Regions from separate parts of the Plantactinospora sp. CNZ321 genome, predicted to be linked through region 2. Evidence: riboswitches for the same ligand, from Rfam matches in the RefSeq annotation. Region 2 holds a riboswitch; each other region holds the start of a gene.
The links. A riboswitch is a leader RNA that binds a small molecule or an ion and turns the genes downstream of it on or off. The one in region 2 is predicted to bind cyclic di-AMP.
Positions count from the first base shown of each region.

Region 1: linked by a shared signal. The riboswitch ahead of EV371_RS04400 (coiled-coil domain-containing protein) and the one ahead of EV371_RS13780 (VldE C-terminal domain-containing protein) in region 2 are both predicted to bind cyclic di-AMP.
Region 3: linked by a shared signal. The riboswitch ahead of EV371_RS06010 (NlpC/P60 family protein) and the one ahead of EV371_RS13780 (VldE C-terminal domain-containing protein) in region 2 are both predicted to bind cyclic di-AMP.

Region 1 is NZ_SHKQ01000001.1:1,007,130-1,013,127, forward strand. Features, by position in the region: gene EV371_RS04370 (CHAT domain-containing protein) at 1-959, opposite strand, end outside; gene EV371_RS04375 (hypothetical protein) at 1,049-1,678, shown strand; gene EV371_RS04380 (dihydrofolate reductase family protein) at 1,739-2,365, opposite strand; gene EV371_RS04385 (SRPBCC family protein) at 2,365-2,871, opposite strand; gene EV371_RS04390 (metalloregulator ArsR/SmtB family transcription factor) at 2,875-3,216, opposite strand; gene EV371_RS04395 (cation diffusion facilitator family transporter) at 3,466-4,380, shown strand; cyclic di-AMP (ydaO/yuaA leader) riboswitch at 4,631-4,758, shown strand; gene EV371_RS04400 (coiled-coil domain-containing protein) at 4,864-5,868, shown strand.
Region 2 is NZ_SHKQ01000001.1:3,070,414-3,076,411, forward strand. Features, by position in the region: gene EV371_RS13755 (hypothetical protein) at 1-308, opposite strand, end outside; gene EV371_RS13760 (GNAT family N-acetyltransferase) at 347-1,597, opposite strand; gene EV371_RS13765 (hypothetical protein) at 1,705-2,253, shown strand; gene EV371_RS13770 (glycosyltransferase) at 2,352-3,473, shown strand; gene EV371_RS13775 (polysaccharide deacetylase family protein) at 3,501-4,223, opposite strand; cyclic di-AMP (ydaO/yuaA leader) riboswitch at 4,801-4,934, shown strand; gene EV371_RS13780 (VldE C-terminal domain-containing protein) at 4,938-5,960, shown strand.
Region 3 is NZ_SHKQ01000001.1:1,356,964-1,362,961, forward strand. Features, by position in the region: gene EV371_RS05985 (hypothetical protein) at 1-781, shown strand, start outside; tRNA gene EV371_RS05990 (tRNA-Gly) at 924-997, opposite strand; gene EV371_RS05995 (zinc metalloprotease) at 1,210-2,208, shown strand; gene EV371_RS06000 (pyridoxamine 5'-phosphate oxidase family protein) at 2,210-2,779, opposite strand; gene dcd (dCTP deaminase) at 2,890-3,468, shown strand; gene EV371_RS06010 (NlpC/P60 family protein) at 3,570-4,607, opposite strand; cyclic di-AMP (ydaO/yuaA leader) riboswitch at 4,620-4,760, opposite strand; gene EV371_RS06015 (N-acetylmuramoyl-L-alanine amidase) at 5,051-5,998, shown strand, end outside.

The DNA.
Region 1 (5,998 bases), 2.1 Mb from region 2:
CGTTGGACGTAGGAAACGGCGAGATTGACCAGCGCTGTGCCTTGATAGTGGGCAGGAGCGCGTCGCCGTGACTCCTGCGCCAGTTCGACGTACCTACGCAGGTCGGCGGCGTCGCCGGCCAGGTTGAACCGAGCTCGAAACGCCAGACCCCGCTTGTAGAGCAGCTCCGCGTAGTCCCGGTCGTGCTCGCCAGCGATCTCCAGCGCCCTGCCCGCACGGTCGATGGCACTGTGCACATCCGCCGAGCGGCCAGTCGCCTCGTACCGCTCCAGATAGTCGAAGCTGAGGTTGGACAGGTTTCGGGCCAGCATGTCGACGCGCCGACCATCGACCACGACCGCCTCCCGGCACGTGATGGCCGCGTCGAGGTCACCGACGTCACCAACCCGCTCGTACCGTCGCTCGTACCCCGCAGCCGCCAGCTCGTGCAGAAGTGGCCGATGGGAGTTTGCGGCGTCGGCCACTTCCAGACCGTGTTCGGCATGCCGGATCTGCGCGTCCGCATCGGCTGGTGCCGGGTTGAGGTCGGCGCGACACTGGTGCGCGTAGGCAAGCCGGGCCAGCACCAGCGGCGTCGCCGGCGCCACCGCCAGGGCCTGCTCGCAGCACCGGACGGTGGCGTCGAGGTCGGACGGATCGCCCACGGCTTCGAACCGCACGATGTAGTGCTCCGCCAGCCGGCTGTACGCCACACCGCGTTGCGGATCGTCCGCAGGCAGAGCCACCACGGCTTGCGCACCGAAAGCAACAGCCGCCTCGATGTCAGCGGGAACGCTCGTCAGACTGAACCGAAGCCCGAATGCCTCACCGAGGACACCCAGGTAGATCCCTCGATGGGGATGGTCGGCCGCGACGTGCGGCAGCCCCCGCTCGAGCACGTCGATGGCCGCGCTGAGACCTGACACGTCGCCGGCCGCGGCGTAGACCGCGCTGGCCGCCTTGCTGAGCCGATCATGCAACTCGATGCTGTCGGGCGCGGCGGCGGCCCCCTGCCCCCGCGCTCTCCTCTTCCACCGCACCACACCAGACTTACACTAGAGTTCGATGTATGAGTGACCGGCGGCGCGAGTCACACTGGCGTGCGGAGCTGATGTCCTCCCTCGACCAGCTTTCCTCCTTGCGAGACGAGCTGCGTGGCAGCGAAAACGGCCTCGATCCCGAGTTGATCGCGGAAGCGGATGAGCTGTTGTCCAGGGCGCGCCGGGCGGCCGACGCACTCGCGCCGCTTTATCCGGTGCTTGACGCCGACGCGATCAAGGACTCCGGCCCACGTGGGTTGGATCCACTGACAGTTGTCTCGACCGTCGGCATCACCACCATCCTTCTACCCTTCGTGCAGAGCCTGATCGAAAACGCGGGCACCGACGCGTACCGCGCGCTGACCCAGCTCGTCCGCCGGTTCCGGGCACGCAAGCAGTCCGAGGCAGGCGCGGCGGAGCAACCGGATCCAGAGCGCATCATGCTGGGCGACCGCGAGACCGACGTACGCGTCGTCATCGACGCCCGGGTCGACGAGACCGCGCTCGCCGCCCTGCAGAAAATCGACCTCTCCGGCGGCTCACTGCGCGCGGCCACACTCCGCTGGAACCCGGAGACGAAGGCATGGGAGCCCGAGCCCGTACGCCGGCCAGTGAACCTATGGCTGCCCGGAGATCCACTCGACGAGGACTGGGGTTAGTCGTAGGCCCTGCCCACGCCTGGTGACGAATGGCTGTAGCACGATCTCCAGGTGTCGAGGTCATTGCTGCCGTGGGTGCACGGCGTAGGTCAGGTGTGTCACCCGCGGCGATGACTCGGAGCGGACCTGTTCCAGTGCGACCCTGGCGGCGTCCACGCCCTCGAACAGGCGGATTCCGGAGCCGAACAGCACGGGTGAGAGCGCGATCGAGAACTCGTCGATCAGGCCGGCGTTCACGTACTCCAGGATCGTCGCGCCGCCGCCCGCGATGCGGACGTCGCGGTCGCCGGCGGCCTCGCGGGCCCGGTCGAGCGCGGTCTCGATGCCGTCGTTGACGAAGTGGAAGGTGGTACCGCCGGGCCGCTCCCAGGGGTCACGCTTCTCGTGCGTCACCACGAAGACCGGCGTGTGGAACGGCGCCTCGGCCGGCCACATCTGCTCGCCGGCGTCGAACATGCGCTTGCCCATGACGCTCGCGCCGGTGCGCTCGAACGTCTCCCGCGCGATGTCGTTGTCGCGCCCCTCCTCGCCGCCCTCGCCGAGCTTCAGGTTCTCCCGGAAGAACCGCTGCGGGAAGATCCACGCCTGCAGTTCCATCCACTGTCGTCCCATCAGCTTCCCGCTGGACTCGGGTGCGATGAACCCGTCCAGCGACATCGACACGCTGAAGAAGACCTTCCCGGCCATCAGCCCTCCGCTCCCTTCCGAGCGATCTCGGTGACGTAGGCAGCCAGGTTGTCCAGGGTCTGCTGGCCGCCCTCGACCGCGTGGTACTTCTCGACCGCCTCGTCGCGCAGCTCCTTGGTGGGGAAGACCGTGCGCATCTCGATCCGGGTCGCCGCCCCGTCGGGCGCGAACGTGAGGACCGACTCGAAGGCGTTCGGGTCGCCGCGGGACTCACCGTGCAGCAGCGTGATCCCCTCCGGCGGGACGATCTCGGTCCAGGTGATCCACTCCTGGTAGTCCGTCCCGTCCGGTCCGTGCATCACGAAGTCCCACTCCCCGCCGACGCGGAACTCGAAGGACCGCGTGGTGGTGGTGAACCCCTCCGGCCCCCACCAGCGCGACAGGTGCCGCACCTCGGTGAACGCCTCGAACACCAGCTCCCGCGGGGCGTCGATGACCCGGGAGACCACGATCTCCCGGTCGGCCGTCGCGGATCGCGCCGGCGTTTCCCGTCCCGTCGTACCCATCAGCTACTCCCCTTGCCTTGCCTTCTTCAGTTCCTGCACGTATGCGTCCAACCGGTCGAAGCTCTCGTTCCAGAACCGCTCGAACCCGCCGGTCCACTCGTGGACCGGTCGCAGCCCTCGGGCGTCCAGGCCGTAGAGGCGCTGCTTACCCGCTTTGCGGTCCCGCACCAACCCGACCTCCCGGAGCACCCGCAGGTGCTTGGACGCCCCCGGCTGGGTCATCCCCAGCTCCCGGGCCAGGTCGGTCACCGGCCACTCACCCGACCGCAGCAGCACCAGGATCTCCCGGCGCTGCGGCTCGGCGATCGCGTTGAAGACGTCCGACGTCGTCGCTGCTCGTGCCATGGCAGTCATCATATACCCATAAGGGAATGCGTCAAGTCACTGGCGGTCTGCCGGGCCCCGGGGGACCCCGACCGCGCCTCTGGCCCCCCGAGCGCCGGCCCCCCGAGCGCCGGCCCCGCGAGCGCCGGGCGCCGGGCGCCGGCACCCTCGGTGCCGAGGGGTGGGCGTTCGGCGTCGCCTCTTCGATGGGACCGGCTCCCCCGACACCGCGTCGGCCGGCAGTATCGACAGCGGGGAAAGGAGAACGCGTTGGGAGGCGGGCACGACCACGGGGTGCCGCTGATCCGGGCGGCGCAGCGGCACCGGGGACGGCTGGTTGCCGCCTTCGTGCTGCTCGCCGTCCTGATGGTGGTGGAGACGGTCGCCGCACTGGTCACCGGCTCGCTCGCGCTGCTCTCCGACGCCGGGCACATGTTCACCGACGTGCTCGGGATCGGGATGGCACTGGCCGCGATCACGGCGGCCCGGCGGGTGGTCGGTGCTCCGCAGCGGACCTTCGGCCTGTACCGGCTGGAGGTGCTGGCCGCGCTGGCCAACGCGGTACTGCTGTCCGGGGTGGCGCTCTACGTACTGGTCGAGGCGGTACGCCGGTTCGCCGACCCGCCCCGGGTGGAGGCCGGCCCGATGCTCGCGGTGGCCGTACTCGGCCTGCTGGCCAACGCCGCCGCGTTCGGCCTGCTCCGACCCGGTGCGCAGGAGAGCATCAACCTGCGCGGCGCCTATCTCGAGGTGCTCGGGGACCTGCTCAACTCGGTGGGCGTGATCGTCGCCGCCGTGGTGATCATCCTGACCGGCTGGCGCTGGGCCGATCCGATCGTCGCCCTGGCGGTCGGGCTGTTCATTCTGCCCCGCACCTGGCGGCTCGGCCGGACCGCCGTACGCATCCTGGTGCAGGCCGCGCCGGAGCATCTCGACGTGGCGGCCGTAGGCACCCGGCTGGCGGCCGTGCCGGGGGTGTGTGACGTACACGACCTGCACGTCTGGACCCTCACCTCCGGGATGGAGGTGGCCTCGGCGCACCTGAGGCTGGACAGCGACGCGGAGGTCGGTACCGTACTCGCGGCGGCCCGGTCGGCGTTGCGCGAGGAGTTCGACATCTCGCACGCCACCCTTCAGGTCGAGCCGGACGCCGCGCCGGGCGGCTGCGGACCCACCGACTGGTAACCGGCCGCGACGCTGCGTGTCGGGGCGACCGGCCGGAAACTGTCGGAAATCCGCCCCCGGCAGGCGTAGAGGTTCACCGATAGTTAGCGGCATCTTAAGTTTCGTCCGCACGCTCGCTATTTTTGTCCGGATACATCCGTCTGAAGCAGGAGAATCGTGAATTCGACGGCAGCGACGCCACGTATCCCCGGACGACAACTGCCGGTAAGCTCGGCTCCGGTCTCCGCCGGGCGGCGCCCTCCGGCGCCTGCGGAGGCCGTCGCCTAATCGCACGCGCGAGCCGGGGAACCACGTACCAGGGGTGTATCCGCGCCAGCGGTAGGGATCTTCCGTCCCGAACCCGTCAGCTAACCCGGTCGGCGGCTGACGGAAGGACATTGTCATATGCCGTTCCTGGCACCCACCCGACAGGCTCCGGCGTCCGCGCGGAGCGCCACGAGACCGTCCCGGAAGGCCGCGACGACCGCGGCCATCGCCCTGGGCATGGTCCTCGCGGCACTCGGCGGCGCACCCGCCGCCGCGGCACCGGAGTACGCGACCGCCGCTGTGCTGGCCGCGGCACCCGGCGGGGACGACATCGACGGAGGCAGCGACAGCCTGCGCGAGCAACTCCAGGTCGCCAGCAAGGGCTACCTGAACGCCAAGAACAAGCTGAACAACTCCGTCAAGCGGCAGAAGGAACTGAACCAGCAGCTCGCCGCGCTGCGTACCGAGGTGGCGACCCGGGGTGAGCGGGTCGCCCGGATGGCCGACATGGCATACCGGACCGGCCGGCTCGGACAGGTCTCGGCCCTGCTCAACAGCGGATCTCCGACCAGCCTGGTGGACCGGGCCGCCGCACTCGACACCATCTCGGCGAACGAGAGCCGGGAGCTGCGCGGGCTGCGGGAGAGCCTGGACAAGGAGACCCAGGCCAAGGCGGCGCTCGACAAGGAGATCGCCGAGCAGCGCAAGCAGGTCGAGGTGATGGAGACCCGCAAGAAGCAGGCCGAGCGGGCGCTGGCGGCGGCAAACAACAGCGGCGGCGCCGGCGCGGGGATCAGCGGCAGTGGCGGCGGGTCGGCGCGGCCGGCACCCCGCAACGCCGACGGCTCCTTCCCGGACGAGTCGTGCAGTCAGAACGACCCGACCACCAGCGGCTGCATCACCCCGCGCACCCTGCACGCGCTGAAGCAGGCCCAGGCGGCCGGCTTCACCCGGTTCGTCTCCTGCTTCCGCAACGGAGGCAGCGGCGAGCATCCGAAGGGACAGGCGTGCGACTTCGCCGCCCAGAAGAACGGGTTCGGCGGGGTGGCCACCGGCGGCGACCGGACGTACGGCAACAACCTGGCGGCGTACTTCGTGCGCAACGCCGATCGACTCGGTGTGCTGTACGTGATCTGGTTCAAGCAGATCTGGCTGCCGAGCAGCGGTTGGAAGACGTACAACGGGGGCAACGGGGACCCGTCCAGCGACCACACCAACCACGTGCACCTGTCGATGCACTGATCGGCCGCACCCGCACACCGAACGAGAACCGCCGACACCGCCCGCCACCCCTGGGCAGTGCCGGCGGTTCTCCGTTCAGCGGCCGCCGGTTCTCAGCTCAGCAGCCGGTCCTCAGCTCAGCAGCCGGCTC
Region 2 (5,998 bases):
GGCAGCTCCTCCCGAGGTACCCAGTTGCGTCGGACCAGCACCAGCCGTTCGGCCGCCTCGGCCAGATCGGCCTCGGTGGGCCGGGCCGCGTCCCGGGCCCGCATCGCCGCCCCGACGCTCACCTGGGAGGCGCCCGAGCCGATCAGCCCGCGCAGGCCGCGTTCCGCGTCCCGGTCGTCTCCGCCGCCCGGCGCGGCTCCCGGCCCGGTGCCCGGGTCGCCGCCGCGCTGGCTCTCCCCGGGTGGACCGCCGCTGCCGCTCGCCGGGTCATGGCGCAGTCTCCGCCGTCGGCGCTCCGGGTCGGTCATGCCTCGACACTACCGGTCGATGGCCTGCCGGTCCTGACTCAGAAGATTCCGAGGCCGGCGGGCGCTCGGTGCCAGCCGAACGCGGCGGAGGTCCGGGCCAGGGCGCCGGGACGGATCTCCCGGACCCGCCCGGCGGCGGCCAGCGCGGCGAGGGAGGGGCCGCCGAGGTAGGCGGTGGCGAGATCGCGTACGTCGCAGGCGAGATCGGCCGGGTCGTCGGTCCGGCCACACCGGGCGGTGCCGGCCGCGGCGGTCAACCGCCACCGTCCCGCGTTCTCCGGCAGCAGCGGGTCGGTGACCTCCAGTACGACGTCGACGTCGGTGGCGTATCCGCGGGCCGTCAGCGCCGCCGGCAGGTCCACGATCCGGACCCAGAGCCCGTGGTCGAGCCGGGCACCGAGCTGGCGTACCTCGTCGGCCAGGTGCTGCACCGGCTCGTCGGTGGCGGCGAAGTCGTACCGCACGTTCCGGGTCAGGTCGATGCCGACCAGGAACCGCCACAGCGCCGCGTAGGCCGCTGGGTCGGCGGCCACCAGCTCGTCGAGAAGTACGCTGCACCGTGGCCCCCGGTCGTCCTGTCCGGGCCGGACCCGCCACAGGGCGTAGCCGACCGGCCCGTCCGCCGTCTCGGCGAGTATGACCTGCCGGGCCGTCGCGCCGGACCGCTGGGCGGGGTTGTCGATCAACAGGTACCGCCACCACGGGTCGGTCCGGCTGGACCAGCCCGGCCGGTCCCGGCGGAGCCGGTCCCAGAGGGCGGCGAGCGCGGGTCGCAGCGCGACCGGGTCGCCGGTGCGCAGCGTTGTCCTCGGTCCGGTCCCGTCCGGCTCGGCCAGGCGCAGCCCGGCGGTCTGCACGTCCAGGCGCCACCGTTGCGCCGCCTGGCCGTAGCCGAACCGGGGATAGATCTGCCCCTCGCTGGCCCAGAGCACCGCGATCGGCTCCCGGCCGGCAGCCCGGACGTCCCGCAGCTGTCGGCGCATCAGCCGGCTGAGCAGACCCTGCCGGCGATGGGTGGCCGCCACCGCGACCCTGGTCACGTGCGCGGCAGGTACGACCGCACCCGGCACGGTCAGCTCCCGGGTGAACGCCGCCGCGTGCGCCACCACGGCGTCCCCGGAGCGGATCAGCAGCGACCGTTCCGGTTCGGTGAGGGCCTGGCCCGCCTCCGCCTCGTCCTCGTCCGGCAGTGCGTGGTAGGCGGCGTACAGCAGGGTGGCGATGGCGGCCCAGTCGGCCGGGGCGCCGACCTCGATCGGTGGCTCTGATCCGAGCGTCGTGGCGGTCATCGATCCTGTCTAACCGATCCACGCCGGCTCGGCGAGGTGTTTACCGGCTGGTTACCCTCGGAACTGGGGACGGGTTCGGGCCCGACCCGATGGGGAGGACAGGACAGATGGCAGACCAGACGCAGCCGTGGGCCGAGCGGACCGTCGAGATGCCGCCCGGTGCGGAGGGACCGGGGATGCCGCCGGGGACCGAGGGATTCCGGCGGGGTGTGGCGCAGGTCGGGGTGCCGCGGCCGCGTACCGAGCCGGAGGCGCCGCACGAGCCGACCGGCACCGGGTGGCCGGTGATGGAGCAGGAGCGGCAGCAGCTTCCGCCCGGCTACCACTGGCGCCAGCTGCGCATCGGACGGCACTGGAGCATGATGGGCGGCCTCTTCGCCTTCGTCTGCTGGGGAATCTGGGCGATCTCGTCGCGGGGCGACCTGACCAGTCCGGTGGTCACCTTCGTGCTGACCCTCTTCGTCGCGGTCGGCCTCTTCGCGCTGGCCCGGTTGGTCGGCCGGGTGGTCTGGGAGCGTCAGCTCGGCCGGATCCGCCGCAGTGCCCGGGGCGCGCACCTGGTCACCGGGATCTTCCTGGCCGGGGTCGGGGTGGCGTACCTGCGCCAGACCGGGTGGGTGGTCGACCTGTGGAACTGGGTGGCCGGGCTCGGGTGACAAATCACAATTTGGTCACTCGATAGTTACTGAGCGCGTGGCGTCCGATTACTCGGCGCTACTATTCGGTCTCCGTCCTCCACTGGAGGTTGTGCACGGTGACCCTGCTCAGCGTGATAGTCCCGGTCTACCAGGTGCGGGCGTACCTGGCGGACTGCCTGGACTCCATTCTCGACCCGTCCTTTCCCGACCTCGAACTGGTGGCGGTGGACGACGGCTCCAGCGACGGCAGCGCGGCGATCCTGGCCCGGTACGCCGAACGCGACCCCCGGCTGGTGGTGGTCACCCTGGACCGCAACCAGGGGCTCGGGACGGCCCGCAACACCGGCCTGTCCCGGGCCACCGGCGAGTACGTGTGGTTCGTCGACGGCGACGACTGGCTGCCGGAGGGGAGCCTGCGGGCCGTCGCCGAGCGGCTGACCCGGACCCGGCCGGACCTGCTGATCACCGCCTACACCCGGTACTACCCGAACGGCGGGACCCGGCACCTGTCGCTCTCCCAGGTCGGTGCCGGGAAGCCGGTGCCGGAGACGTTCACCCTCCGGGAGCGCCCCGGGCTGCTGTCGGTGCTGCACATCACCTGCAACAAGGTGATCCGGCGCCGGTTCCTCCTCGACCTGGGCCTTGGGTTCGAGCCCGGCTGGTACGAGGACGTCTCGTTCAGCTTCCCGCTGATGCTCGCCGCGCGGCGGATCACCCTGCTGGACCGCTGCTGTTACGCCTACCGGCAGCGCCCGGAGGGCGCGATCACCGCGACGGTCAGCGAACGGCACTTCGAGGTCTTCGCGCACTGGGACCGGGTGTTGGCCGGCCTGGACGCCGACCCGGCGGTGTCGGCCGAACTGCGTCACCTGATCTTCCAGCGGATGATCTGGCACCTGTTGCAGGTGCTCGGCCATCCCCGGCGGGTGCCGCCGGGCCGCCGCCGCGAGTTCTTCGCCGAGATCGTCACCCGGTACCGGGCCCACCTGCCACCGGCGGGCTACCAGCCGCCGGGCGGTGCCGCCGGACTCAAGCACCGGCTGGTCGGTCGCGGTGCGTACGGGCTGTTCACCGCGCTCCAGGCCGCGCGGCGGGCGCACGTCGGCGTGGTGACCCGGGTCCGGCACCCGCGCTCCGGAGCGCGGCCGGCGGTCGGCACCGCCGCCTCGGCCCCGCCGCCGGTGCCCGGCAGTCGTGCCGAGGCGGTACCCGGCGAGGTGACCGATCGGGTGGGCTGACTGTGGGCTGAGCACGGCGGCGCCGGATCAGCCGTGCTCGCCGAGCGGGCCGACCCGCCAGCCCCGGCGGAGGCACTCCTCAAGCAGGTACGGCAGCGCGGCGAGGCTGGCCTGCCAGGAGCCCGGCGCCGAGGTGCAGTCGGAGTCGTGCAGCAGTACGGTGCCGCCGCCGGACAGCCCGGCGCGCAGCGTGTCGAGTACCGAGGTGCGGGTCGCCGACCGGGTCCAGTCCCGCCCCCAGCAGGTCCAGAGCACCGGGGTCAGGCCCAGCCGGCGGGCGGCCATCAGGGCGGCGGTGCTGAGCACCCCGTACGGCGGGCGGAAGTACCGGGGCGTCCGCCCGGTCACCGCGCCGATCAGCTCCCGGGTGCGGGCCAGGTCGCGGTAGGTCGCGTGCGGGCCGCGGAGCAGCAGGTTCCGGTGCGCCCAGCCGTGCACCGCCACCTCGTGCCCGGCGGCGGCGAGGTCCAGGCCGAGTTCGGGTGCGCGGGCCAGCATCGACCCGAGCAGGAAGAACGTCGCCCGGGTCCGGTGTGCGGCCAGGGTCTCGACGAAGAGCGGGGTGGAGGCCGGGTCCGGGCCGTCGTCGAAGGTCAGCGCGACGTGGCCCGGAGAGCCACGTCCGCTCAGCCGGGGAAAGAACCTCAGCCGTACCCCGGGCAGCACGGTCAGCGCCGGTACCACCTGGGCGGCCAGCGCGGCACCGACGGTCGTCGCCGGTACCGCGCGTCCGCGCACTCGTTCCTCCACCCGCCGCACCATCGCGGACGCGGATACCCGCGCGGCCGGTCTTCATCCTCATCCGCCACGGGTGGCCCGGCCAGTCCGGCCCGGGTCTTCCGGGGGCCGACCGAGTTTGCGGGGGCGCCGATCGGGTAGCCGGCGCGCGGCGCTCCGGGGAGATGCGGCGCTCCGGGGAGGTCCGGGGGTGCAGGCGAGTTCGACACGCCGTGCCGGACACGTAGTCCGCCGTGCCGCGTGTCGCGGCACCGGGTTGTGGTGACCGTGGGTCTGCTCTCGGCCGGCACCGTGGCCGGTGGCCGTGCGGCACAACACCCTGGCGCCCATGGTGACCGGAGAATCACCGACTGACCAACCTGGACACGTTTCCGCACGTCGAGCGGGTGGGAACGCGCTTGGTAAATAGCCGACAGCAGCAAGTCGATAATGGCGGACAAAGCATGCTCTTCGATGCGTCCGAAGCGCAGTGATTACTGATAGTCGTTGCCCGACAACGCCTTTGGCCATGATTGGGTCTTGCCATTCGAGAAGCGAAACCGGGTATGCTGTCTGCCGTTCATAGCCGCCGGATGCCGCGTGGCGCCGGCGCTGATCGCCGCCTAATCGCCACACGGCGAGCCGGGGACCCACGCACCCCTGGGGTGAATCCGCGACAGCGGTAGGGACCACTTCCATCCCGAACCCGTCAGCTAACCCGGTCGGCGGCCGACGGAAGGGATACATGTGAGGGCACCCCTACGCCGAACACTGGCGACTGCCCTGGCACTGCTCACCGCCGCAGCACTGGTCATGGTCCCCTCGGAGGCGTCGGCGGCGCCAGCGCCGAAGCCGGCTCCTGAGGAGGAGGCCGACTCACCGGTACTCGGAGAGGTGCTCGCCAGCGCAGGCAAGCGGCTCGCCGAGGCGAAGGCCGAGCGCGTCAAGTCCCAGCGGCGGCAGCAGCAACTCGGCACCCAGTTGAAGCAGGCGGAAGCCCGCCTCGCGGCACTCACGCCGGAGGCGAGCGAGATCGCGGCCGAGTCGTACCGCAGCGGCAAGCTCAGCGCGATATCGATGCTGCTGACCAACAACTCGTCCGACCCCTCGGCCAGCTCGTTCATGGAGCGGGCGTCCGCGCTCAACGAGTTGAACATGTTCAACAACAGCAAGATCCGCGCGCTCAACCAGGCGCGGGACGAGGTCGGTGCGGCCAAGAAGGCGATCGACGAGGAGGTCGCCAAGCAGGCCGCGCAAGAGAAAATCATCAAGAAGCAGCAGTCGGACGCGGCGAAGGCGCTCGCCCTGGTGGGTGGCAACTCGCGCCCCGACAAGGGGCTGGTGGCGGCCACCTCGCCGGTGGCCAGGCCGGGGCCCGGGATGGCGGACGGCTTCCCGGGGCTGCCCTGCAACAAGAACGACCCGACCACCAGCGGCTGCGTCACCGCCCGGACTCTGCACATGTACAACGAGGTGCGCCGGGCGGGCTTCAAGAGGTTCGTCGGCTGCTACCGGCCCGGCGGGCCGTTCGAGCACCCGAAGGGCCGCGCCTGCGACTGGTCGCTGCGCAACTCCGGCTTCAGCCGGGCCGCCAACGACGACCAGATGAAGTACGGCAACGACCTGGCCGCGTTCCTGATCCGCAACGCGGACCGGCTCGGCATCCTCTACGTGATCTGGTACAAGGAAATCTGGTTCCCGGACCGGGGCTGGAGTTCCTACAGCGGTCCGAGCGACCACACCGACCACGTGCACGTCTCGATGCTGTAGCCCGAGCAGCAGAACAGCCCGCGCAGCACAACGCCACC
Region 3 (5,998 bases), 1.7 Mb from region 2:
TCAGACGGCCGTCAACATCGGCCTACACGGCAACGGCGCCGGCGGCACCGCATCCCCAGCCGAGTTCGACGGCGCGCAGATCATCACCGGCCTCTTCCGCGGTGAGACCGAAGAGGACTTCCTCGTCTACTACCCGGGCGGGGTCCACGCCGGCGTCGGCCTGGTCATCAGGGGCGCCGGCGACGGCACGATGCCCAACCCATACGGCAGCGGCATGGCGGTCATCGGCCGGGATCAGCTCCTCGACGCCAACGGCAACTCGCCGCTGACCCTGGTCAACGGATACGTCGCTGATGGACTCGACAACGGCCTTCCGGACCTGATCGGCATCTCCGGTGACGCCACCAACGGTTACCGCCTCGACTACCACCCCAACTTGGGCGCGCCGGGCGCTTACTTCGTCACCACCGCGCTGACCAACGCCACCCCGACGGGCGGCTCCGACTGGCAAAACTGGAGCATCGCCAGCACCGAGACCGCCTCCGGCCTCGCACTCTTCCTACGCAACGCCACCACCGGCGACCTGTACCTGTGGACTAGGGTCACCATGGTCGACAACGGCGACGGCACCGGCACGCTGACCTACATTCAGCACCGGGTGGCGGCGAACTGGAACACCGGCGTTCCCATCAGCACGCTGTGGGCCGCCGACATCAACACCGACGGCACGCCGGACCTGTGGACCGTGCTACCAAACGGCACCTACCGGGCGTACCTGATCTCCGGCCTGTCCACCGGCACCCCGGCGGTGACCGCCACCCGGGCCAAGCCGCTCGCCTGACCTGCTTGGGGCGCGCCACCACCCGGCGGCGCGCCCCAGCCATCACCGTCGAGGAGCCGCTGTTGAGTCCCTTAGCGGCCTCATACGCACGATAGCGATAAGGAAAAGCCCTGGTCGGCTTCCGCCTGACCAGGGCTCTTTCTGGAGCGGGTGACGGGAATCGAACCCGCACTGTCAGCTTGGGAAGCTGATGTTCTGCCATTGAACTACACCCGCGAGCGGACCCCACTGTACCCGGTCGGGTCCGATCATGCACTCACCCTCCCCGGCCGTACGACCCCGAGCACCTTCCGTCGGCTCGGATCGGTCGTGAACCACGCCGTACTGCCTCGTTTGCAACTCGGGCCACGGCTAGTAACGTCCGCCGCACCTGCAACTATGTCTCTGCGTCATCGCAGGACGACTCTCTGAATGCAAAGGGTGTAGCAATGGCGTTTCGTGGGCTGCGGTGGTCGTCGCGTTCCGGCGTGACCGGCATGGCGAGCATGTTTCTCGTCCTGCTGCTCGTACCCGGTCCGGCGATGGCGGCACCTCCGGACTCGGCCCGGCGGTCGGACGAATCGGGCTGTGTCGCGCCGATTGGAGGCCACACCGTGGTCCGAGGCGCCAGGGCGAGGCCCGGTGCGCCGCACATCACCGAGCCGAACGAGCTGACCCCGGCCGAGGCCGCCGAACTGGAGCGTGCGGTCGACTCGGCGTACGCGCAACGGGTCGGGGTCGCGCCGCTCGGCGTACCGGGGAGGGGGTTCGGGATCACCGTTGACGTGGTGTTCCACGTGGTCAGCGAGAACCGGAGCAGGGCCGGCGGGAACATCCCGATGTCGATGATCCGCGCCCAGTTGAGGGTGCTCAACGACGCCTTCGGTGGGCGTACCGGTGGGGCCTGGACGCCGTTCCGCTTCAGGTTGAAGAAGGTGAACCGGGTGGTCAACCCGGCCTGGTATCCGATCGTGTCGGAGAGCCCGGCGGAGGCGCAGATGAAGCGTGGGCTGCGGGTCGGCGGCAAGCACACCCTGAACATCTACACCGGGTTGCTGGAGGACCAGCTACTCGGCTGGGCCACCTTCCCGAAGGGCGACCTCGACCCGTACGACGGGGTGGTGGTGCTCGCCGAGTCGCTGCCGGGCGGCACGGCGGCGCCGTACGACGCCGGTGACACGGCCATCCACGAGATCGGGCACTGGCTGAATCTCTACCACACCTTTCAGCAGGGCTGTGCGGGCCAGGGTGACCACGTCTTCGACACGCCCGCCGAGGCGGAACCGGCCTTCGGCTGCCCGGAGGGACGGGACTCCTGCCCGACGGGGCCGGGCCTCGACCCGGTCCACAATTTCATGGACTACTCCGTCGACGACTGCATGTACGAGTTCACGTACGGCCAGGTGTTCCGGATGCTGAAGGCGTGGAAGGCGTTCCGGGAGCCGTAGGTCAGGACGCCGGAACCGGCTGCTCTTCGACGGCCCGGCGCCGGCCGCGTCGCCTTGGGCCGGCGACGCTGCCCTCGGGTGCGGTGACGGCACCGGCCGGGTCGAGCCAGACCTGCACGGCGGGTCGCTCGGACCGCTCTCCGCCGGCGAGCGGGGTGGCGCCGTTGCTGCCGTGCCGGGCCACCATCGCCACGTCGACGGTGAACTCGAAGAGCCGCCAGTCGACCTGCGGCGCGGCCCGCAGGTTGCCGGCGAGCCGGTCCACCCGGGCCTGGTCGGTCACCGGCCGGGCCCGGCCGGCGACGTACGCCTCGTCGTCGCTCTCCTCGGGCGGAAACGAGTGCAGCGCGTAGCGCCCGTCCCGTTCGAGGTCGCGCCGCTTCGGGGAGTCGACGACGAAACAGAAGAGTCCCTCGTCGGTGATGACCGGGGACACCGGGTGCACCCGCGGCCCACCGTCGGCGCGCACGGTCGCCAGGTAGCCGAGACCCGGGCCGTACTGCTGGATGAGGACGCGGATCGCGTCGGCGAGTCGGGGCTCGTCAGAGGCGAATTCGGACCAGGATGCCATGCGTACATTCTATCGAACACATGTTCGATCACCTACCCCGATCCCACCCGCGTCCCACCCATCGGCGAGGTCGCGGCCGGTCGCCGCCCTCGACTCGCTAAGGTGATCCGGTGCTGCTCTCCGACCACGACCTAGTGATCGAGATGAAGTCGGGCACGCTCGCGCTGGAGCCGTTCGATCCCGCGCTGGTGCAGCCGTCGAGCATCGACGTACGCCTGGACCGGCTCTTCCGGGTCTTCAACAACCACCTCTACACGCACATCGACCCGGCCGTGCAGCAGGACGACCTGACCTCGCTGGTCGACGTGCCGGACGGCGAGCCGTTCGTGCTGCACCCAGGCGAGTTCGTGCTCGCCTCGACGCTGGAGGTGATCTCCCTCGGCGACCAGCTCGCCGGCCGGCTGGAGGGCAAATCGAGTCTGGGCCGGCTCGGCCTGCTCACCCACTCGACCGCGGGCTTCATCGATCCCGGATTCTCCGGACACGTCACGCTGGAGCTGTCGAACGTGGCCAACCTGCCGATCCGGCTCTGGCCGGGGATGAAGATCGGTCAGCTCTGCATCTTCCGGCTCTCGTCGCCGTCCGCGCACCCGTACGGGTCGGCCGTCTACGGCTCGCGCTACCAGGGGCAGCGCGGTCCCACCCCGAGCCGCTCCTGGCAGAACTGGCGCACCTGGCCCACCGGCTGACGCCACGCCACGCCACGCGCCGGCCAACCCCGGATCGAACGGCAGAACCCCCGCCGCAGTCGCGCGACGGGGGTTCTGCCGTTGGCCTGGTCCGGGAGGCGTCAGCCCGGTCGACCGAAGCTGTGGATGTCGGTGCCCAGCCGCTTCATCTTGATCGGTTCGCCGGCCCGGGAGGCGTGCACGATCCAGCCGTCACCGACGTACATGCCGACGTGGCTCAGGTTGGCGTAGTAGAAGACGAGGTCACCGGGGCGTAGCGCGGAACGGCTGACCGACTTCACCGCGCCGCGCTGGGCGCGGGCGTTGTGCGGCAGCGAGACGCCGCCCTTGGCCCACGCGGCCAGGGTCAGGCCGGAGCAGTCGTACGAGCCGGGGCCGTCGGCACCCCACTTGTAGGGCTTGCCGATCTGGGCGCAGGCGAACTTGACCGCCTTGCCGGCCGCGCCTCCGGGGTAGGTGGCCGGGCAGGGCGCGGGCCGCAGCGGGCCGGCCGAGCCGTTCCCGTACGCCTGGATCCGCAGCTTCTGAAGCCGGTCGACCTCGGCGTCGATCTCCTTCTTCTTCGCCGCCAGTTCCGCCTCGGTCTTGGTCAGCTGGCTGACCAGCCGGTCCAGCGGGGCCTTCTGGGCGGCGTACTTCTCCTTGAGCGCGACGACCGCCTGCACCTCGCGCTGCTGCTGCCGCGCGAACTGGTCGAGCACCGAGAGCTGGCCGACCAGCGCGGTCGGCGACTTCGAGGTGAGCAGGGCGTTGACCGCCGAGGCCTTGTCACCCTTGTACGCCTGCACGGCGAAGTCGCTCACCCGGTTCATCGCGGCGTCGATCTGCGACTGGAGCGGGGCGATCTTCTTCTGCAGGGCGGCGGCCTGCTTCTTCTTCGCCGCCAGGTCCTGCCGGGTGGCGTTGTGCTTCTCGACGACCGGCTCCAGCTTGCGCCAGGCGGTGTCGATCTGCTGCTCGATCTCGGCCACCGTCGGCTCGGCGAGCGCCGGCGTCGTGCCGGTGAAGAGCACGGCGGCGCTGGCGAGTGCGGTGATCGCGATGGCGAGAATGGACCTTCGAGAGCGCGGTTTCGTGTCCCCGGAGTCGGTGGATGCCGACCGGAGGGATGACGACCGCAGCGGGGCAGGGGGAGCCACCGGGGTCCGTACTCCTTCTTCCGTAGCCCGCCTACCGGGTTAGCTGACGGGTTCGGGCGGGAAGATTGTCGCCCTACCGCGTTCGACGCGGATTCACCCCATGAAGCTCGGGTCCCCGGTTCGCTGAGTGTGACGATTCGGCGGTGTCGAGACGTCGCCGCCCGGCTAGGCGGCCTGCCGTCGGCTCGACGGTCCCCAACACTAGAGAAGGGTGTTATCCAAACGCAACCCCGTGATTGGAGTCGATTCGTTAGGTATTGGGGCCGTCGCTGACGGTGGGAAAGCCGTTCGGACCCCGCCGGGTCCGCCGGACACGCTCGGTATCCGTGGTGGAGTGAGTGAAAGATTTCTACATGGTGAGCAGCATGCTCGGCAGGTATTGACCGACAACGGTCCCGGGTGGAGGGTGATCATCAAGGCCACTCCCGGCTCATGGAGGTTCGATGCTTCCCACGACACACCCGCTGAGCAGGAAATTCGCGATCGGGGTCGCGATCGCCGGCGCCGCCGCGCTGCTGCCGGCCAGCCCCGCGCCAGCCGCCGTCGCGGCCCCCGACACCCGGCAACAGGAGTACGCCGCGGCGGCGGCCGAGTTCGGCGTACCCGAGAGCGTGCTGCTCGGCGTCTCCTATCTGGAATCCCGCTGGGACACCAACGCCGGCACGCCGAGCACCAGCGGCGGGTACGGCCCGATGCACCTCACCGACGTCGCCGGACTCGCCGCCGAGCCGGGGCATCCCGAACACGGCGAGGACCGGCGCGGCGACCCGGCCCGACCCGCCCGCCCCGCGACCGGACCCGCCGGCCCGCACGCCGACCGGACCGGCGCCCCACCCCCCGGCGGGCAGACCCTGGACGCCGCCGCCGCACTGACCGGAGCCGACGAGCACCTGCTCCGCGCCGAACCGGCGGCGAACATCCGGGGCGGGGCGGCGCTGCTGGCGTCGTACCAGCGGGCGCTGGCCGGACCGACGGGCCCGGCCAGCGACCCGGCGGCCTGGTACGGCGCGGTGGCCCGGTACGCCGGCAGCGACCGCGCGGACGCCGCCGCGGCCTTCGCCGACGAGGTGTACCGGACCATCGCCGAGGGCGCCAGCCGGACCACCGACGACGGCCACCGGATCACCCTGCCCGGCCGACCCGGGATCGTCCCGCAGCGCTCCTGGCTGGATCGGCTCGGCCTGCCCGGCCGGCCCCGCCCGGACGGGCTGGAGTGCCCCCGCGACATCTCCTGCGAGTGGATCCCCGCCCCCTACCAGGCGTTCGGGGACGGCGACTACGGCAACCACGACCTCTCCGACCGGCCGGCCCGGCAGAAGATCGAGTACATCGTCATCCACGACACCGAGGGCAGCTACGACACCACGCTGCGGCTGGTGCAGGATCCCACC